3 regions of the Paenibacillus sp. GCM10027626 genome follow, and region 3 is predicted to be linked to each of the others. Evidence: riboswitches for the same ligand, from Rfam matches in the RefSeq annotation. Region 3 holds a riboswitch; each other region holds the start of a gene.
What was found. Region 3 has a riboswitch for cyclic di-GMP ahead of ACFQ0N_RS26325 (SpaA isopeptide-forming pilin-related protein). Riboswitches for the same ligand answer to the same signal wherever they lie in the genome.
Positions count from the first base shown of each region.

Region 1: another riboswitch for cyclic di-GMP. It lies ahead of ACFQ0N_RS09160 (Ig-like domain-containing protein); the one in region 3 lies ahead of ACFQ0N_RS26325 (SpaA isopeptide-forming pilin-related protein).
Region 2: another riboswitch for cyclic di-GMP. It lies ahead of ACFQ0N_RS18250 (transglutaminase domain-containing protein); the one in region 3 lies ahead of ACFQ0N_RS26325 (SpaA isopeptide-forming pilin-related protein).

Region 1 is NZ_JBHTHC010000003.1:475,770-483,110, forward strand. It holds gene ACFQ0N_RS09160 (Ig-like domain-containing protein) at 1-3,000, opposite strand, end outside; cyclic di-GMP riboswitch class I at 3,189-3,287, opposite strand; gene ACFQ0N_RS09165 (response regulator transcription factor) at 3,630-5,267, shown strand; gene ACFQ0N_RS09170 (cache domain-containing sensor histidine kinase) at 5,251-7,041, shown strand; gene ACFQ0N_RS09175 (ABC transporter permease) at 7,222-7,341, shown strand, end outside.
Region 2 is NZ_JBHTHC010000009.1:37,031-44,371, forward strand. It holds gene ACFQ0N_RS18225 (MHYT domain-containing protein) at 1-2,834, shown strand, start outside; gene ACFQ0N_RS18230 (response regulator) at 2,866-3,267, shown strand; gene ACFQ0N_RS18235 (hypothetical protein) at 3,358-3,642, shown strand; gene ACFQ0N_RS18240 (TetR/AcrR family transcriptional regulator) at 3,645-4,247, opposite strand; gene ACFQ0N_RS18245 (response regulator) at 5,064-6,233, shown strand; cyclic di-GMP riboswitch class I at 6,225-6,305, shown strand; cyclic di-GMP riboswitch class I at 6,349-6,429, shown strand; gene ACFQ0N_RS18250 (transglutaminase domain-containing protein) at 6,444-7,265, shown strand; gene ACFQ0N_RS18255 (superoxide dismutase family protein) at 7,321-7,341, opposite strand, start outside.
Region 3 is NZ_JBHTHC010000016.1:86,873-94,213, reverse strand. It holds gene ACFQ0N_RS26340 (hypothetical protein) at 1-56, opposite strand, end outside; gene ACFQ0N_RS26335 (NAD-dependent epimerase/dehydratase family protein) at 49-2,241, opposite strand; gene ACFQ0N_RS26330 (DUF4832 domain-containing protein) at 2,398-3,813, shown strand; cyclic di-GMP riboswitch class I at 3,948-4,035, shown strand; gene ACFQ0N_RS26325 (SpaA isopeptide-forming pilin-related protein) at 4,173-6,230, shown strand; gene ACFQ0N_RS26320 (class D sortase) at 6,301-6,957, shown strand; gene ACFQ0N_RS26315 (SMI1/KNR4 family protein) at 7,096-7,341, opposite strand, start outside.

The DNA of each region.
Region 1 (7,341 bases), on a different contig from region 3:
GTTCACATTGCTTTGCGCCCAATGCTTCTTCACATCATTGAAGTCCTGCGGATTCCAGATCACCGAGTAGGTGCCCGCGCTGCGCAGATCGTTGATTTGGGCAAAGTAACGATCATTGATTTTTGTTACGACTGTTGGCAGATGGAACGTTGTGCCATCCGGATTCACCACGACACCCGTCGTAATCCGGTTCGGATCAATATCCTTCGGCAGTGCGATATATTTCACCGCATACTTGTCCAGTTGGCCTGCGCGGACGGTTTTGCCATCCTTCGAGAACGTCAGATCCAGATCGACCGGATGCACGAGTAGTTCATAGCCTTTCGCTGCTGCTTCATTGCGGGCGCTGTCGGCCAGCTCTTGCGAAGCGTTTTTAATGGTGATGTCCAGCGCAATATCTTTCAGTTCCGCGCCATTCCATTGCTTCGCGATAGCGTCCAGATCCAGCTGCTGCGCCGGAACCGGATAGATCGCCAGCAGTTCATCCTCAATCGTCAGCGTCGAGCCTGTGTCAACCAGCTTCTTCACATCCGCTGCGGTCAAGCCTTTTACTTCGACTTCTCCTTGGCCTGGTACGCGGATTGACAACTGATGTGACTTGCCGTCTGCCAAAATCTCATTCAGCTTGCCGGTATCCACTTGAACGGTTGTGACTTCATTGTCGCCATCTTTTTTTGTTGTTCCAGTTGCGAAATTGTTGTTTGCTCCATCCACGCTAGTGATAATATTGGCTGTTGTTGATGGGCCTGGACCCGGTGCTGGTATCCACCAGTTTCCTCCATCTGTGTTTGCATTTTCGCGTGTTACTGTGACGACATATTCTTTCACTTTGCCATAACGATCGGTTACTTTGACGATTACTTTGTTGTCACCGACATTCAGCGGAAGCGCTCCGCTCTCAGAGCCGCTTGCTACCATGGCAAATGAACCGTCGTTGACTTTAATTTCAATTTTCGAGCCTGGATCAACTGCTACTGGCGTAAACTTCAGTTCATATACACTGTTGGTTACAGTCATCGTATATGAACCCTTAGCTGGATCAAAAGCAGGGCTTAAGCTTCCACTTGAAGGTGTTAAAGAAACCAGTGATGGCAGCTTTGTATCCACCGTTACATTCTTTTTCTCTTTGGTGGATTTCCCATCTTTCGTAGCGGTTACTTCAATGCTGTACTCGCCATCCGGCAAATCAATATCTGGCGAGAAGCTCCACGTTCCGTCCGAGTTGACTGTTACTTCCGGCTTGCCAACTACTTTGCCGTCTTTGTCTTTAATTTCAACGGTTACCGTCGCTCCTGGGGTTGTTTTTCCTTTGAACTCTGGTTTTGCTACCGTTACGGTATTACCACTTGGTTCGTTGATTTCCAATGCCGGCACTGTTGTGTCGACGGTTACGTCCTTCGTTTCCGTTCTCGACTTGCCACCTTTCTCGGCAGTCACTTCAACTGTGTACGCGCCGTCTTTCAAGTCATTCTCCGGCGTGAAGTTCCATGTTCCATCTTCCTTAACCGGAACTTCCTTGGTTTCAATCACCTTGCCGTCTTGATCTTTGAGCGTTACTGTCACCTTCGCTTCTGGATCCGCTTTTCCCCCAAACTCAGGATTAGGCACATACACTTTGTTGCCGCTTGGTTTATCAATTTCCAGTTTAGGTAACGTGGCGTCTACCGTTATATCCTTCGTTTGTGTTACCGAATTTCCATTTTTGTCTGCGGTTACTTCAATCGTGTAGTCACCATCCGGCAGCTCACTTCCTGGGAGGAAACTCCAGGTTCCGTCATCGTTTACATTCACCTGTGGTTCATCGATTATTTCACCGTTTTTGTTTTTTATTTTAGCAGTTACCTGCACGCCTGCTTCCGTCTTACCTGTAAATTCAGGTTTGTTCTCGAAAACTTTAGTATCGGCTGGCTTTTCGATCTCCAGTGTTGGCATTTTTATATCATCGTTTGTTAAAGTAATTTGTTTAAAACTGATGATATTACCATTCTCATCAACTTCATATATACCTACATACTTATTGGTATTTGCATCTACATCTGGAATGTCATCACCTAAGTTGTAATCAGAAGCTCCTGCCGGAACCTGCTCGCCTTGAAGCGGAAATGGGAGCAACTTATCCGAAACAAGCACCTTATAGGAGTTACTGCCGCTAGCAGGTGTTACCGATACTGTCGTTGTTCCAACTTCAGTGCCTTTGGCCGCTGTAGCTTTCAGAACCTCAGCTGGCGTGATTGCCCCATCCCAGAACTTGATGGAATACACTTTTCCGCCTGTTGTCTTCTCATCTCCACCAGATATATAATCATCATGGAAGAAACCGAAACGAATCTTGTTATTGACTACAATAGGCGTTGCGCCGTTACTTGAGTCATCAACTTCTATTTCCTTAAGAAATTCACCATCTACGATCATATAAGCAGTAAACATTTTCGTAGTTGCATCTCTTGTAGCTATAATATCGATAATTTGCTTTGGTTGCACTGATGTTTTCCCACTAGTACCAACATCAAAAAACTTCAACTTTTTGTCACTGTCAAAGTAAAACCCTTGATCCTTGGTCTTATCTTTATAATCAATAATTTTAGTCCAGCTGCTGTTGAGAGTGTCATAAGAAAAACGAACTCCAACCGAATAACTTTTATCAATACTTTTTCCTTTCGGGTCAATGTCTAGGGTAAAACCGCCGCCTCTTTGCTTATCGGAGGTCCACCTCCAGTAGTCCCCGGCACTGTCTGTACCATATTCAGTTGTCGTATTGCCATAAGTTTTACCGCCATAAACACCTTCAACCACTGTTAATGTAGAACCTTTTTTATTATCTGCCGGCAGTCCCCCATTTCCCGGATCAGAAAACTCATAGTCTACTATGAGTTCAGGAGCTGTGTCAGCAGCCATTGCTGTTTTTGGAGCAAATACTGAAGGTACTCCTCCAATTGCAACTACGAACGCAAGCAACATCGCCAATTGTTTTTTCCAAGTTTTTACTTTCGATAAATGCACGATCTATCCTTCCTCCTTCTCACTACAAATTCTAAATCATCTTTTTTCCTCTCTTTAACCGGTCAATGCGAGTGTGATACTGAGATTTCTGAAACTCCTAATCATCACCTCCATAAAAGATGCCAAGGCCTCCTTGGAAATAAAAACCTCCATCACAGCGCATACGCTAGACGGAGGTTTCCGTCGTATTCGACAGCTGGCTGGCATTGGCATTCGCGTCTTCAGCAAATCCATTAGCCCCTTAAGCTTTGCGTCCCCGCTTTTCAACGGGTTTGCTATTATCGCACGAGATTTTATGTAACATTTGGAATAAACTCTCTGTTGAAATTCCTTTTAAGGGATAATTAAAAATTAATTATATTCGACAAATCTATACATTTTCTAAACAAATTACTGACCTCTCTGCCCCCTCCTTCTATAGCAATCCGGCATCTTTTAGTATGTATCACTCACGACACAGTTCGCATTTTCCGAATATACTTCCAGTCTACCATCCCAACCTATACAAACCCTTGACATCCCTTTACATCCTTGTTCAGTCCATTTTGTTATGCTATTGACACACGCTGCTGGCATAACGAGAATAGAGTTAAATATTACCCATTACGAACGGAGGTGGACACACCCATATGTATAAAGTGCTGATTGCCGAGGATGAAATGCTTGTAAGAGTTGGTTTGAAGACAGCCATCGACTGGGCCAAATATGAGATGGCGGTAATTGCCGATGTCTCCAACGGTCAGGAAGCATGGGAGACGTATCAGCGGGAGGCACCTGATATTGTCATTACCGATATTAAAATGCCGGTGATGGACGGCATGGAGCTGATCGCACGTATACGCGAGCTTGAGCGGCCTGCCAAAATCATTATTCTTACCTGTCTGGAAGATTTCGACCTCGTACGCAAAGCGTTAGTGCACCAAGTCAGCGATTATATTCTCAAGCTGGAGATGACTACGGAGCAAATTGAAACTTTGCTGCACAGGCTTCAATCCGAGCTGAACGCTTCTGTAGGTCCGGCTGCAAAGCCCCAAGGAATCGAGCATGGCGTTGCCAAAGAAAATCTGTTCAAAGACTACTTGTTTCGCAATCGCTATACGGATCAAGAGTTTTTCTCCATTGCGGAGCGAATGGAGTTGCGCCTCAAACCGTCCCGCCTCATCGTCTGCGCCATGGAAATCGATCAATACACGCTCCTGCGAAACCGTTTTCAGGATTATAAAGGCGAATTGACTCGCATGTCGTTGCTCAACGTCCTGGATGAGGTGCTGAGCGGATATGCGCGCAGCGAAGTGTTTCACGACGAGGAAAGCCGCTATATGATTATGGCCAGCTTCCATGATCTGCCGAGTGAGCAGCAAACTTGGGAGACGCTTCACAAAATGCTGCAGCATATTCGCAAAGTGATGGATCTTTACTTTAACGCTACCGTTTCCTTCGGGATTAGTGGCATCGGCAGTAGCGAGAATGCGCTAAAGCAGCAATACCGGCTCAGCGTCCAGGCGCTGGCGCGGAAATATTTTCACGGCAATGGCGCCGATATTAGAGCGGACGGGAACATGCCGCTGCAGCTGGCTCCAGCGCTGCGGGAGCAGTTGCTCTACCTGCCGGAGAAATGGCAAGTAAGTGAACATTACAAAAGCAAGCTCACCGAAAAGATTAACCTATTCCTGCAAGCCGGCCTACTCACTTCCAAAGAAGAAGTGCAGAAGCAGTTTATGCAGTGGCTGCTGTGGCCGATTACCTCCATGCATCTGACCGATGTCAATGTTCCGGAAATTTTCACCGCTTATGCCGAGCAAATATCGAAAGCGGATACCTTGCAACAATCAATCGCCATTTATGAGCAATACTTGGCAGATCTTGCGAAGCATCACGCCAAACGAAGAGCTGTCAGCAGAGAAATAAACGAAGTACTCCAATATATCGAGATGCACTATGACCGCGATTTATCGCTGCCGGAGCTGGCAGAGCACGTCCAGATGAGCCCGAATTATATAAGCAGCCTGTTCAAAAAAGAAATGCGGCAAAACTATGCTGATTATTTAGTGCAATACCGTATCGAGAAGGCCAAGGAACTGCTGCTCAGTACGTATATGAAAACCTATGAAGTGGCCGACAGGATCGGCTTCGCCAACCAGAGTTATTTTAGCTGGGCGTTCAAGCGCTTTACCGGGATGAGCCCGCGGGAATTCCGCAGGCAGTGGGTCGCCGATTGGCCGAAAGACGGTGAACAGGATGATGCGAAAAATGATGAGCAGGCGTAACGGCAGCCTGCGGACAAGTTTAAGCTTGTCTTTTATGATCATGAGCATGGCCGTGCTTGTTGTCAGCGCAGTTATGATCTACTTTGGCGTGTTGGACATTTTGCAAAAGCGGTCGGAGCAATCGACCTTGCGGCTGTTTCAGCAGCTGGAGAATAGTGTTGAAGCGTCGCGTCAGGAAGTGGACAAAGTGTCCAAATTGTTTCTGCTCGATCCCGGCATTCAGGAGTATCTGGATGTCAGCACCTCTTCCCCTGCGGACAGCGTCAATTTGACCAATAAAGTGATGGAACGAACCTCGATTATTTTGAAAAACTATGAGCATATTTCATCCATTTATTTGTTCACGAATTTCGGCACCGTTGTCGGCGTCGATGCCCATGCCACCGTTTACTTGACAGACGCCGCCAAACAGCATTGGTTCTATGTTACATCCCTTTACAATCAGGCCCAGGAAGCCTTTCCCCGCTTGATCTGGCTGGGCGCAACCAAGGCGAAGGATTTTCAAAATTATGTTTATCGGCCCGAGGATGAGCTGCCTGTCCTCTTATCTTCCATGCGCGGGGTCAAATCGATCATGAAGAACGATCAGGCCGGTACGCTTGTCGTCAATATGAATCAGCAGGTGCTGGCCGCCACTTATAACAAGCTGAGCGGAGAGCCGGGAAGCGAAATGTATATTTACGATCAGAAGGGAATTATTATTTCCCACACCGATACGTCCCGTCTCGGCCAAAAGGTGCCGGACTCGCTGCTGGACCGGGTCGCCGGCTCCTTCGGCAGCTTTTCGGCTGAAGACATGCAAGCGGTCTACTACCGGCTGGGCGATACCGGCTGGACCGTCATCAAGCTTGTGCCTATAAGTGAATTTGTCAAAGATATTTGGACATTGCGTTATACGATGATCGGCATTATTACCGTTGCTCTCGCCGCGGCGCTGCTGATCTCGTATTATTGGATTCGCAAGCTGACCAAACCGCTCAAACAGCTGTCGCAAGGCATGCTGGAGATGGAGAAAGGCAATCTGGGGATCAAGCTGAACAGCACCGCTAACAATGAACTCGGCATGCTGGCAAGAGGCTTCAACCGCATGTCCGAAAGCATCAGCAATCTGATCGACGAGAATCGGCGGGCGGAAGAGCAAAAAGCAAAGCTGGAAATCCGGATGCTTCAGTCCCAAATCCAGCCGCATTTTTTGTACAACACCTTGAACACGATCAAATGGATGGCGGTTGTCATTAAAGCGGACAACATTGCGGGGAGCTTGACGACGCTGGCCAGCTTGCTGAAACCGATTTTTAACCGTTCGGATCTGATGTGGACCTTTCGCGAGGAAACCGGCTATATCGACAACTACGTCAAGCTGATGAATATGCGCTACGGCGGGGGCATCCAGATCGAGTGGCAGTTGAATGAAACGATTTTGCATTGTCAGGTGCTTCGCTTTATTTTGCAGCCTATCGTTGAAAATGCCATCATTCACGGCATAGAAGCAAAAAATTATACAGGCAGCATTCACATCGCGGCGGCGGAAAAAGAAGGCACAATCACGCTTGCCGTCTCCGATACGGGGGGCGGCATGACAGCGGAACGGCTGCATTTGCTGCGAAATGTTTTAGACGGTGCGGACAGTCCAACTTTTGGCATTGGTCTGCAAAATGTGAACAAGCGCATCCAACTGCACTTCGGCCCCCACTACCGCTTGGAGGCGGACAGCAGCCCGGGAGAAGGAACGACCATTACACTGAAATTCCCCAAAATCGAGCACGCGGAATAAAATCGTAAAAAAAGTACAGAAAAGATAGCCGGGAGTAGACACGAATCTATTCCCGCTTTCTATTTCTTCTTTCAATCATAAGAAAGTGCATCATTTTGTAGCTTATTTTATTTCTCCCGGCGGGTCTGCCCTCTATACTGATCCTAACGAACAGGAAAATAAACAATTTGGAGTTGGCCTATGCAAAAGAAACCGGTGATTACAAAGAGCAAGCTGTCCCTGCTTCTCATGGCGCTGCCGTTTATCGTGCTCGTTTTTTTGTTCAACTATTTACCGTTGTTTGGCTGGGTATATGTTTTT
Region 2 (7,341 bases), on a different contig from region 3:
CCTCGTTCATTGCATTGCGAATTGTTACCCTTGGATCCAACTCGATGAGGAGATGGATTTTTGGCGGACTGTTTATGAGCAGCGCAATTGCCGGTATGCACTACACAGGCATGGCTGCGATGATTATTCCTGCCAATATTTCATATGATCCCTATCTTGTACTTCTGTCAATCCTAATTGCTCTGGTAATTTCCTACACAGCATTATGGTTATATTTTAAAAGCAGCTCCCGCAGGCTTAAAAATAAAGAAAAACTGCTTGGAGGCTGTTTGCTGGGTGCCGCGATTGCGAGCATGCACTATACGGGGATGGCCGCAGCAAAATACGAGCTTGGCGACCCGGTGTCGTCCGTTGGCAAAAGGGTGCTAGCAACCGCAGATCACTTTACTTTAGTGATTTGGGTAAGTGCCGCCGCCTTGCTAATGCTGCTGCTCATTTTTCTTAGCCGGACAATTGAAAGCAGAGTGGTCATACGCATGGCAAAATGGGGGGAGAGACGTTATTACTTTATGTTCGAGCGCAGTCCCGATCTTGTCAGTCTGTTCGATGTTCAAGGCAATCTTCTGCAAGCGAACCCCAGCGTGCACAGAATTAGCGGCTACTCGGCAAGAGAATTGGCAGCCATTCAACCGCTCCAGCTTGTCGAGCAGACAGAGCGGGATAAGGTGAAGTCGATGTTTAATCGATCAGCGACCGGAGTCTCCCAAACAGGTGAGATCGCGATTCGCCATAAAAAGGGGGATCGAATTTATCTGAATCTTACAATGATTCCGTTAATTGTTAGCGGGAGGATCGAAGATATTTATATGCTCGCGCAGGATATTACCGAGCGCAAGCAATTGGAATTGCAGCTATGGGAAGCAAATCAGGCCAAAAGCCGATTTTTGGCGAGTGTCATTCACGAAATACGTACGCAATTAAATGCCATTGCCGGGCTGAGCCATCTGTTGCAGCGAACCGAGCTATCGGAAAAGCAACAGGACTATTTGGGGATTATTCAATCGGCATCGAGGTCGATCCGCAGTATAATTAATAACAATCTTGATTACTCCAAAATTGAATCAAATATGCTTGAGCTGGAGGTATGCCCCTTTTCGCTGGAAATGGTGCTAAAGGATGTTGCCGATGTCGTGGCATTGCGAGCGGCAGAGAAAGGGCTGGAGCTCTTTATTTTACATGACAGCAAGGCGCCTAAGCAGCTAATAGGCGATCCAATGCGGCTCGGTCAAGTTTTGACGAATCTGGTTGATAACGCAGTCAAATTTACGGAGAACGGCAAAATTATCGTCCGGACAACTTTAGTGGCGCAATCAGCTGAGAAGACAACGATTCATTTTTCAGTTAAGGATGACGGCATCGGTATTTCCAAGGAGCATCAGACGCTGCTTTTTGAGCCGTTCGTTCAGGCGGAATCATCGACAACGAGGAAATATGGCGGCACAGGACTAGGCTTGCCTATAAGTAAGCGGCTAGTAGAGCGAATGAATGGTCAAATTGCAGTAGAAAGCGAGCTTGGGGGTGGAAGTGAATTTTCATTTACAGCAGATTTCGGTATAGAAATTGAACAGCCGGCGGCAAAGGAGACGGTCGAGAAGAAGCTGCATATTGCTATCGTAACCGACAATAATGCAATGTGCCAATTTATTGTCGAGACCTTGCAGGCCGAAGGACACTTGATTGCTCTCGACAAGGACGGCAAAAGGACCAGGAAAGCTTTGTCGCAAATGCAGTCAACAAGTATGCCATACGCTGATCTTATTATTCTGGACTGGGAGATGGAGGGAAATGCTGAACAGGACGAACGAGCAATAATAGTAGAGCAGGCAAGAGTTCATAGTATTCCAATATTCACATTGGTAAATTGCTTGCATCGCGAGCAGCTCAATGGGGATATGGAGCAATGGACGGAAAACTATTGGATATTGCAAAAGCCGTTATTAAATTTTGAGCTGTTATCTGCCGTAGAACATTTGATGCATGCGAACTTTGCAAGAAAGCAGCACCGGCAGCCGGAACAAGAAATTGTCGAAAATGAGGTTGCTGCAACGGCAACCGATGAAGCGCGTATTCTTATAGTGGAGGATTTGGAGCTCAATCGGGTTATTTTGCAGGAACTGCTAAAGCCTTATATCCGCAATATTGAAGCGGTAGCTGATGGAGTTCAGGCAATTAAACGGCTTGCGAATACAAGTTTGCCGCCGTTTGACCTCATCCTGATTGATCTGCATATGCCTGAAATGGACGGTTACGACACTACCAAAAGGATTCGCCAGTTAGACCAGGCAATTCCGATTATCGCCGTTTCGGCCAATGCGTTTATTTGGGAGAAGCAAAAATGTGTGGAGGCCGGCATCGACGACTACATTGGCAAGCCGATTGATCCACAGTTGCTGCATCAGACGGTGAGTATTTGGCTGCAGGCAGGCAGCCGAATAAAGGGAAGGCAGGAAGGGGAGAATTATGCTTTGCAGCAGGATGAAGGGATCGGATTGCTGAATTCCTATGACTTGCTTGACCGCCTTGGCGGAAGCCCTGAGCTGCTCAATCAGCTCTATATGATCTTCTATCGGGAACAGGCAGAGCTGGATTTGAAATTGCAGCAGTTAGTTGAACAACAGGATTGGGCAGGCTTGCAGCTTCAACTGCATAATTTGAAAGGAGCGGCAGGCAACATGTCGATGGATATGCTTGCGGAAACAACGAGGGAGCTTGAGTCGAAAGTAAAGCAGGGGAAAGTAGCGGAAATAGCCGGCGATATAGAACAATTGATTTCATTACTCCATAAGGTACTTGCCGCCGTTTCCGCGCGATTGGCCCGCGAAGGCTTAGTATAGCGAAATCTACGAAATGGAAGTGAGATCAAGCTTGAAAGACAAACATACCTTATTAATCATTGATGATACATTGACGAACATTGAGCTGATAAAAGCGATTATTGACGATGAATATAATACTTTATCTGCTGTCAATGGAATGGACGGACTTGAGCTTGCCGAGCGAATGCAGCCGGATCTCATTATTTTGGATGTGATGATGCCGGAAATGGATGGCTACGAAGTGTGTCAGCGTTTAAAAAGAAATCCAAAAACAGAAGCGATTCCGGTAATATTTGTAACCGTATTGGATCATGACGAGGATGCCGAAATCGGATTAGTTGCCGGCGCGATTGATTATATTGCCAAGCCGTACCATCCCGCATCGGTAAAAGCAAAAATTCGCAATCATTTGGCCTATCGGGCGTTAATTGAAAAAAATCGGATTGGCTAAAAGTAAGGGGGCATCCAGAAAGCGGTTGAAAAAATTAAACCCTTGTTTTACACTGGTGTTTAACAGAGAGAGTATAAACTGGGGTGAGCGATGTTGGAAATCGTGACAAGACGAAAGACAAATAAATTATTCGGCAGGATTCCGGCATTATCGCAGGATGATGTGACGTATTTGACCGCAGAGCTGAACAAGCGGAAACGTAATTTGTTCGATATATTACAAAGAAAAGCAACATACCGGAATCCTGAAACGACCAATCGCATTGCACTTAAGCTAGCTTTAATCAATGAAGGATTAACCTGCCTGTCGTTGCGAGACTTTTCCAATCCGCAAAAAATAGAGGCATTAAAGCAGCTTTTCGATGATCAGATGTAAGCTTATCGCTGCGACAGGCCTGACAAAACAAAGTGGGTCGTCTGCTTTATTTCGTAATCTGGCCCGGCATCGGCATCTCGGCCGACAGCCCATGCTTCAGTAAGCAAGGAATCATAAGCGGGATAGACAAGAATAGAAATGATGTACATTTCAATTTGGGGCAGCGATTCGAAATGAAAGACGTCTTGTTCTTTGCCGGAGGTTAAAATAGTGCGCAGGTAATCGAAACAAGGGGTCAAGATATTACGAATCGCTTGTTTGAGCGGCCCGCTGGATGAGAGTTCGTGTTTGAGAATCATATGAAATAGCTTGTTTTCATAACGCGCTCTAAGGAAAAGCTGGATAAAATGGCACAGTTCCTCAGCCGGCTCTTCAATTTGCTTTTGCCCCTGGTTGAATAAAGAGCTGACATCCTGTGTCAGCCGCTCGATGACGGCATAATATAAATTTTCCTTGGAGCCAAAGTAATAAGACACTAGAGCCAGATTTGCATCTGCCGCATCGCAAATTTGGCGTACAGAAGTGTTGTTGTAGCCGCTCTCAGCAAAGCATTGCTTCGCGGCATCCAAAATTCTCTTCTTTGATTCTTCCTTTTTGTTACTCATTATTCCTCCATTGGCCTTTTAGACGATTATAATTTTTGTACAGCATACATACAAGTTCATAGCCGGAAGATTCCAAGCGCAGGCATTACTGCCTGGAATCTTCCCGCGGGCTGCGCAGTAGAAGCGATTTTCGGGATGTTGAAGGAAATATACGTGCCTTGATTTGAGTGACGGCACTATGTCCCGCTCATGCCAGATCCTATCGTCAATGACGGCGAATGCTTCATGCGAAGGACGATCTATGATTTCTATCTTTATTATACTTCCATTTGCGCGAGTTAAAAGACCGTAACGCAAGGCATTTTCTACCAGAGGTTGCAGGGTAAGCGGCGTCAGCCTTTTCTTCTTGATTTTATAGAATTTATAAAATTCGGCTGGTTTGGCCTTAGAGTTGGAGAATGTCAAGTGTTTTTTAAGCCAAGTGGACACACGATCCGCTATTTTGTCGAATACCGACCAATTCAGAGGTGTCCCGGACACAGGATGCGTTATTTGCGGTTTAGTCGGGTTTTCGCGGTGTCATGTCTTATTCAGTTCGACGAAATGAAGGGCTTTTCCTTCGTCTGAAAATAAACATAGGGAAGAAATTAAAAAAATATTGAGGAATCTTAGAGCCTGATGTTTGGTTGCAGCTGCTTGGGGGAAAAGCATCCTAAAAGCTTCATTTACAATCGTTCAAAATATCGACAAACGACATAGGAAATATGTACTTAATTCTGGAAGTCGGGCTAGGAAAAATCGACATAAGGTGATATACTAGAGTCATAGAAATACAATATCTACCATGCTTAAGTCTATGGGAAAAGGACCCTTGATATGAAAGCTTTCATAGTTGATGACGAACGACTAGCTGCTGCAAGGCTGAAGAAGCTGCTTGAGAAGGACATTGGCGGGGTTGAGGTTTTAAGTGTTTATACCATCCCAAGCGTTGTTATTGAGCAAGCAAGTGTTCTGAAGCCGGATGTTGTTTTCTTGGACATTCATATGCCCGGTATTAACGGGCTTGAGCTGGGAGAGCTGCTTCAGGAAGTGCTGCCGGATGTCGAGCTTGTATTTGTAACCGGCTACGATCATTACGCTGTTCGCGCTTTTGAGCTTTACGCGCTGGATTATATTGTGAAGCCGGTGCGCGTGGACCGTCTAAGGCTGACGGTACAGCGGCTGCGCGTTAAGCGGCAAGAAGCGAAGACTCCTGAAGCAAAGTTGCCGAGCATATGTTGCTTTAAGGCGCTGCGCTTTCAATTTCCAGGCCAGGAGCCACGGGCAGTTAAGTGGCGGACAAGCAAGGCGCAAGAGCTATTTGCTTATTTATTGCATCATCGCAATGTTGTAGTCGATCACGGAACAATCATGGAGCTATTTTGGCCGGAGATGGATGTACCGAAGGCCATGCAGCAGATGTATACAACAATCTATCATATTCGCAAGGTGTTGAAGAGTGAAGGATTGACATCGGTGACGATTACGAGATGCAATCATGAAGCCGGTTATCTTCTTACGATTGGACAACCAGTTGAATTAGATGTTGAAATATGGGAGCAAAGCATCAGGCAGCTGGATTCCAGCAGTTCGCAGGATGTAATTGAGCTTGAGGAAATTTTGCAGCAGTACACTGGCGATTACTTGGCCGACTACGACTATTTGTGGGCTGAGCATGAGCGCGAGAGACTGCGGCAGCAATGCATAACGCTGATGAGCGCCTTGGTTAAGCTGTATCTTGATCAGGGTCAGAAGATGAAGGCGAGCAGAGTATACGGGCGAATGCAGCAGTTGTTTCCGTATGAAGAAGAGGGCTACTTTGGCTTGATGAAGCTTTATGATTTATTGGGCGAAAGTGCCAAGGTGGACGAGCAGTACCGTTTGTTAAAGTCGCGGTTAGCTGACGAGTTGGAGGTTGACGTGCATCATACCATCAATGAATGGTACAAGCGGTGGAAGCAATATCGGAGCGAGGCTGATCCTCGCCAAGTGAGCTATTCTCGATAATGGCAAACCTGTCGAAAGACAGGGACGCAAAGCTACAGGGCCTTCCCTCAAGGATGGCAGCCAGCTACCGAAATGAACAAGCTTTTTTTATTTCATAGCATGGCAAAAAAACTTTACACGATAACGGCAAACCTGTCGAAAGGCAGGGACGCAAAGCTACAGGGCCTTCCCTCAAGGATGGCAGCCAGCTACCGAAGGGAGTTTTTTTATATGCGTAAATTTATGCTGACGTTGATGGCGTTTGTTGTTTTATTGGCTGCGGTTGCTGGTGCTGCCGGCAATGTACAAGCGGCGGCAAACGCTGGACAAGCTGCATGGTTGGACAAGGGTGAACTGAATAAAGGACTTATAGCGGTTCATTACAATGCCGAACCTAAAGTCAAGATCAAGCTGATGATTGCAAAAGGCGCTGGAACCTACACCTACACGGTGCGTAACGGAGTGAAGGAAGAGCGGTTCCCGCTGCAAATGGGCAACGGAGACTATACGGTTACACTGCTGGAGCAGGTAAACGGAAATCAGTATAAAGTTATTGGCAAAGATACAGTGAAGCTGAACCTGGCTGATCAGAATGTCGTATACTTGAATACGGTACAAAATATTGAATGGGACGCTCAGAACCAGGCGATTGTCAAAGCAAACGAACTGATTAAAGGGAAAAAGACAGACGCGGAGAAAGTGAAAGCGATCCATGATTTTATTATTAACAACATCGCTTACGATAATACACTGGCCAAGACAGTGACAACCGATTATTTGCCGCAAATTGACCGGACACTCAAGGATGGCAAAGACATCTGCTATGGTTATGCGGCGTTATTTGCAGCCATGCTGCGCGCGGTAGATATTCCCGCCAAAATGACAATGGGAAAAACAACATATGTAGATGTGTACCATGCCTGGAACGAAGTGTTAATGGACGGAAAATGGGTTACAATTGATACAACGATCGATGCCGGTTTGAAAAATACAAAAAAAGCATTGCCAATGATCAAGGATGACAAGAATTACAAAGTGGAAAAGCAATATTAATGAATACAAGTGGGAGTCCTGTAGCTTGCAAGTTGCTGACAGGACTCCCTTTTTGTCATTGTTTTTTTTGGATAAC
Region 3 (7,341 bases):
AGTCCAATTAAAACTCCGCATACAATAACATAGAGTATATAGATCCACTCAAACATATTGTTCATCCTCTTTTGTCAGGTGAAGATATATGCCGTTGCTCTTCAATCGTTCCAGCACATGGGCAGCTTCTTCATTAGTAGAATTGCTAAGCAGCACCATTATTTCACCATGCTCTCCGGCTCCAATATAATCTGTCTCGCGGAGCACGCGCGAAATTTCATTTGACCAGTCGAGCAGGTTTCGCTTACCGGGGGAAGCAGAGAGCAAGACGTAGTCAATACCATGCTTGGACTTGGCCTGTTCTTTGCTGTTAACAATTTCGAGAAATACCTCCGGTTTCAGAATGGAAGTGCCCGGAAGGTAACGCTGTTCTTCTGTAGCCTGTACGTAGGCAAGGGCCCGAGCCAGTGCTGAAGAAACCAGTTCGACTGTGACGCTAAACAAGTTCTGGCTGGACAAGGTGAAATTTTCGAACGGCATATTGTAAATCGCAATCACAATGACCGGTATGCCATTATTGAAGACCGGAGCGGCAAGCATCGGAGCATGGCCATCCAAGTCTTTATTCACAAATAACGTACGTTCCTGCAGCACATGCCGGGCGAATGGCTCTTCGTCTACCTTGAGCGATTTGGCAGAATTAAAGGAGCCGCCACTTGAGTGGGAGACCAGCCGCAAATAAGTGCCATTTTTATTCGTCGTATAAATACAAATACCTTGTCCTTTCATCGTCGATTCTAGTACGCTTATAGTAGAAGTAAATATTTTTTCCGGCTCGAGACTCTCCAGTTCCTTCGTTACAGAGTAGATCTTGCCGAAGCTGTCATTGTTGTTCAGCACTTGCATCTGCAAGCCATCTTTTACAAGGCGTGTCTCGTTATAAACATCGTTAAGAAAGGTATATTTCTCTTCCAACGTCGCTTTGCTTTCTTCGAGTGTATGTATCTTGAGATTTTTACGCTCGATTGCGTAGCCGACGATCAGACCGATGAATAAATAGACGGCTGTATGGAAGAAGAAATTCGTATCATTCAATAGGGAAACCATCTCTCGTCCGTTAAATAATTGTTGGTAAATGAACAAGAAGATGGAGAGCGCAACTGCAATTAGTGATTGACGATTGCCGTACAAAATACCTAAAAAGATAATATAAACCAGACGGAAGTCGATCAAGTCATACATAGTGTCTTGCAGCGATAAGGTTGCCCATGCAGTAATAGCAAATGCGAGCAAATTTTCCGCGTAGGGAAGCGATGCCCTGAAGAACTTGGAAAAGGAAGAAGTCTCGGTTGTTGTCTCTTCTTTGTTGGCAACAGCCTCTTTACTCTTCTGATCTCCAGCAAACCATTCGTATGTTTTTTTAAGACCTTCTGAAAAGGAATACTTTGGCGTCCAATCCAGTGCATTCTTGATCCGTGTATTATCCAGTGTTGAACGATAGATATCTCCGGGGCGGCTTTCTTTATATTTAACTTCTATTGGCCCGTGAAGAGCGCGCAGCGTTTCCACAAGCTCGTTCACACTTGTTTCAGTATTGGTAGACAGGTTGTAGACACCGGTCAAAGTAGAATAGGAAGCGCGATAGATTGCATCGGCGACATCTTCTACATAAATAAAATCGCGTGTTTGTCCGCCGTCTCCAAAAACAGTGAGATCTTTGCCTGTGATTGTACGTTCATTGAAAATAGAAATAACGCCACCTTCCCCAACGCTGCCTTGGCGAGGGCCGTATACATTAGAAAAGCGGAAACATATAGTTTCCAAATTATATATTTCTTTCCATTTTTGGCAATAAGTTTCTCCTAGCCATTTGTTCAAGCCATAAGGCGAAATTGGGTTTCCGGGCTCGCTTTCGGGCAGCGGCAGACGATCGTTTTGACCGTAAATTGCAGCAGATGAAGCAAAAATGAATTTTTTCACACCATATTTATGTGATAATGAAAGCATATTGGACAAGCCTAAAATATTGGATTTTGTATCAAGTCGGGGATTACTCATGGAAGTGGTGACATCGACTTGTGCTGCAAGGTGGACAACTGCATCGAATTGTGTGCTGCGAAAAATCTCCTCGCATTTGCGGTCTTCGACTGGTAAAATATAGCCCGTATGCTTAAAATCAATATTTTTTTTATTGCCTGTGGACATGTCATCCACTAAAAAAACTTCATAGCCTTCCTTGTGGAATCGCTCTGCTACGAAAGAGCCGATAAAGCCGTAGCCGCCTGTTACGAGTACTTTCATCGTTAGGTTCACCGCTTTTATATGAATTTTCCATTAGAAAGTTGTAATAATTATCAGTATACAACAACGAAATATACAATACACCAAGAATCTATACAAATACTGAACAAATTGTAAAAAAGGACTATTTCGCATTTTTTGAGAGGTGGGAAAACCATGAAAAAACAGTTATTTCGTCGAATTATGGCACTTTTTTTGTTTGCGCTCATTGCTGGTGTGTCTAGTGTCCTAATCTTTAATAATTCGGATGCAGCCAAAGAGGTGAAACGTACTTTGTTCAAACCGGTTGAATCAGAGGAAGTGCTGGCAAACCCCTATATAGGCTTTGTTGCAGATGCAAGAACTACCAGCGACATCGAACAGCCTGTACGTCTGGCGCATGCAAATATGACTTGGCGGGAGCTTGAGCCGGAAAAAGGAAAGTACGCTTTTGAAGAAGTGGAAAAAAAGTTCAACATGGCTTATTGGAAGGAGCAGGGAGTGCATCTGGTCATTCGGGTCATCCTGGATTACCCGCGCAGCGAATCTCATATGGACATACCGGACTGGCTTTATGAAGAAATAGGCCATAAAGGGAAATGGTACAGCATGGATTATGGTGAAGGTTTTAGTCCAGATTATACGCATCCCGCTTTAATTAAAAATCATGAGCTGCTTTTAAAAGCATTAGGGAAAAGGTATAACAACAATCCGCAGATCGCTTTTGTGCAATTAGGGAGCGTGGGTCATTGGGGAGAATGGCATACAAAAAATGATGGCGATACAGCGATCGTTTTTCCTAAGCGCAGCATTACCGATCAGTACGCCACTCATTATGCGAAGTCGTTTCCAGACAAGCATCTGCTGATGCGGCGCCCGCATGAGATCGCTGTGGCTTATGGCATGGGACTGTATAATGATGCATTTGGCGATAAGCGCTCTACGATCGATGAATTCTACAAATGGTCTACGAAAGGTTATACTTCATGGCTGACAAAGGAAAAGGAGCCTGCCATGTTGAATTATTGGACGAAAGCGCCGAGCGGTGGCGAGTTCATGCCCGATTCCAATTTTATGAAGGACAGCAGAATTGAAGAAACGTTGCGTCAAGCGCGCATGACACATGTTTCGTGGCTGGGGCCAAGTGCGCCCTATCGTGAGGAAGATACAAAGTACCAGAGCAATATTGACCGGTTTTTGAAAACGATTGGTTATCGCTTTGTCATCACCGAAGAATCACATGAGGAGACTGTCAAGGCCGGGCAGAGTTTGAATATTGAATTGCAGGTGAAAAACCGGGGTGTGGCGCCGTTTTACTATGAATGGCCGTTCGAGCTCTCACTCTCAGACCAGAACGGAACAATTGCAGTAAAAATGAACACGGATCAGGATATTCGCAAATGGCTTCCCGGAACAAGCAAAGCAGTCTTTTCTCTACCGCTGCCTAAAACATTAGCCGCTGGCACATATACGGTTAACGCAGCAATCATTGACCCGAGCAATGGCAAGCCGGGGGTCGATTTTGCTATTGAGGAACGCCGCGAGGATGGTCGGTTTGCCTTAGGGACAGTGAAAATTATGGCTATAAAGTAATATCGGCACAACTAATCCATCTTACCTATAAAATTAGTAAAAAAGTGTTTAACAAATGTGTGGAAGATTGTGATAAAATGGAATCAAGTCTAGCTTCTGCCGGAATTTATAGCTGTATCGTTAAATAACATATAACATGAAAATCGCAAACCATTCGAAAGGGTGGGACGCAAAGTCTGAGTCTAACGCATTGTATAATGCTATGACCGTTCGACTGCCATGATTATTTTATCGTGGCAGTCTTTTTTATTGACCTACAGCATAAAACTGAGCAGAGACTTATAATATGTAAATGAGGTGAGAAATTGGCTCATTTAGTGCGAGTTTTGAAGAGTAAGAGTTATGGAGTATTAGCTTTTATGTTGCTCTGGGGACTGTTCGGCAGCTTGATCCTAGCGCCGTCATCTGCTATTGCAACGGGGGATCCTGGATTTAATTATACAGTAACCTCCAATGTGTACGAGCTCAATCGCGGCGAGTATATTGCATTAAAGGTAGAATATGAAGCGAAACAGGTGGGGGCCATAAATGAAGGCGATCAGTTAACGTTTACGTTGCCTTCTATATTAAAGGATGTAACGCCAAAGTATCCGCCCGAGCATATTCGCGATTGCTCAATAACGGAAAATGAAGAAACTTCGCAAACTGAGGTAACTTGCACTTTCGGTGCTAATATGCAGTCAGGCCTTAAAGGGTATATGCTGCTAGAGGCGACGCTAAGCTGGAAGGCTGAGCCGGGGACATTGCCGATTGTGGTAACAATCAAAAATATGGTTACGACGCTCGATGTTACGATTGTTGATCCCGGTAACGGCGGTCCTAAAGAAAATCTGATAGAAAAGTGGAACGGCAATCTAGGATTTGATGAAAATCACAACGGTGTCGTAACAGATCCGGGAAAACCTATCGAATATTATATTCGTGTAAACGGTGCACTGAAGGATTTGAAAAATGTAAAGGTCGTGGACTATATCCCGCCCGGTCTTGAATTAGTAGAGGATAGTATGAAGTTCTATGTTGATTCCCCGTATGAGGAGGAAAATCTACTAAAGAAGCCGCCACATTGGAGCGTTAACAATAATGAAATTCATTTTGATTTTGGCGATATCGAACGGGCTTACTTCATTAGATATGAAATGAAAATCGTTGATCTAAAACCAGAGTATAACAATAGCGCGAAAATCACCGCTGACGGTGAAAAAGAGTATACAGCGGAAATCGTAAAGCTCGGTAAAACTGCGGGAGCGATCAATGTTCTTAAAAAGGCAGACAAAGAACTGCTGTCCAGCGATCAAGGATCGGATCAAATTGTTAATTATACGATTCAGTTCTACAGCTTTGGCGAGTTCAAGCAGAACTCCATTGTTGTAACGGATTTGATTGACAGCCGCGTTGATTTAATCGAAGATTCAATTGTAGTTACAGATCAGTTCTCCTATACGTATGACCCGGTTGAGCACAAGCTGACAGTTACTAATGATAACCGAAGCATTAAAGCTGGCGAACAACCTAAAATTGAGTACAAAGTCGATTTCAGCAGACTGGAACCGGGAGCGAAAGTAAGTAATATTGCCAATGTGGGCAATGTGCCTACGAATGAAGTGATCGTGGAGAAGAAAGGAAAAGATCCGGAGATCCCGAATCCGAAGCCAGATCCAGACCCGGAAGGCAAAATCGAAATCGTTAAAGTCGATGCCGACGATCAAAATAGGAAACTGGAAGGCGCTGCTTTCACCTTGAGCCGCAAGAATACTGAAGGGGAACTGGTTGTTATCGCCTCGAAAACAACAGATGCAGACGGCACTGCAGTATTCGAAGGTTTGAAGTATGATGATTATGTTATTCAAGAAACCGCCGCACCAAAGGGCTACCAATTGGATGGAACGAAACATTCGGTTTCACTCCAATCACCAAAGGTTTCGCTTACTTTCACAAACCAAAAAGAAAGCACGCCTAATCCGAAGCCAGACCCGGATCCGGATCCTGATCCAGAGACTCCCTACCCTTGGAATCCTTACCCAGGTACCGAGAGTCCGAAGCCGGATCCTAATCATCCAATAGATCCTGTAGAACCGGTGACGCCGCAAAACCCGAATGTGCCTGTCGAACCGACAGATGAAGGGGAATTAGTGACTATCGTTGATGAAGAGGTGCCGCGCGGCCAAGCAGATGGAGCTGAAAAGCCGGATCTGACTGATGAACTTTTGGAAGAACCCGCTATAATAGAAGAAACTGTTTCTGTTGAGACAGAGGCCGTCCCGCTAGCGGGCTTGGGAGATAAAGTAGCCGCAGTAGATAAGCTCCCTCAAACCGGAGAAACTAGCCCGACTCCTTATTATTGGAGCGGCCTTGGATTGTCTGCGCTTGGATTATTGTTGCTAAGAGGCAGGAAGCTGAAGAAGAACAGCCAGCAATAGGTGGAATCAAAGAAAGAAGTAAAGGGACTCTGCTCCCTTTACTTCTTTCGGTTTGAAAAGAGGCATAAAGATGCGAAAAATTGCGGCTTTACTCATTATTGCGGGTATTATTGTTATGCTCTATCCGTCTATCACGAATTGGATTGATGAGCGGCGGGAAGCCAGGCTGCTGGATGAAATGGAAGATGTTATGGCTGCCTATGATACAGAGGCTGCGCCTCAGGTTCAGACCCATTACAGGGGACTGGACGATATTTTTGATGAAGAGCAGACGGAGCCGGAGGCTGAGATGGTGCCGGAGCCCGTAGCGGTGAACGATGACGATGAAGAGGCGGTGCCAATCGCTACCTTAGAAATCGCCAAGATTGATTTGAAGGTCCCGGTGCTTGAAGGAGCGACTAAAGAGAATATGCGGCATGCGACTGCACACATGAAAGAAACGACACCGCTTGGTGAAGTAGGCAATGCTGCCATCGCCGGCCACCGCATGCGCAAAAAAGGAAGGCTCTTTAATCGGCTGAATGAAGTAGCTGTAGGCGATCAGGTTGTCGTCAAAAAGCAAGGCCACGAATATGTCTATACCGTGTTCAACACAACAAGGGTAAAACCGGAGGATGTATCGGTACTTAATCGTAATGATAAGGATAAGGTTCTTACGCTTATTACCTGCGACCCGCTTGTTAATCCCACTCATCGTTTGATCGTCCACGCCAAAATAGAAGAATAATGTTATAGAAGCGAATCAGCATACGGATGCAGATTCGCTTTTTTCGATCTTATGGCATTTATAAGTTTCACCCTATACACATTTCTAAGGGAAGAAACTTGTCTCGCACCAAGGACCGCGTCAGCCGTTTCTTCTCAGTCAAGTCAGTATCCGGCAATGATTCCGCTTGAGAAATTGCATCATCTCATCGAATAGCGTCCCGCTATCAGGTTCGTAAAAAACCGCGATTTCCCGCTCGTACGCATAATTAAACCGTACGTAGCCCCCCATGGATTGGAAAAACAATATTCCAGTATATTCGTTCTCGATCACAAGATCCGGCCCGAACCGTTCCTTGCACCGCTGCCCCAGATCGTGCATTGCAAGACGGCGATCCCCCTCGGC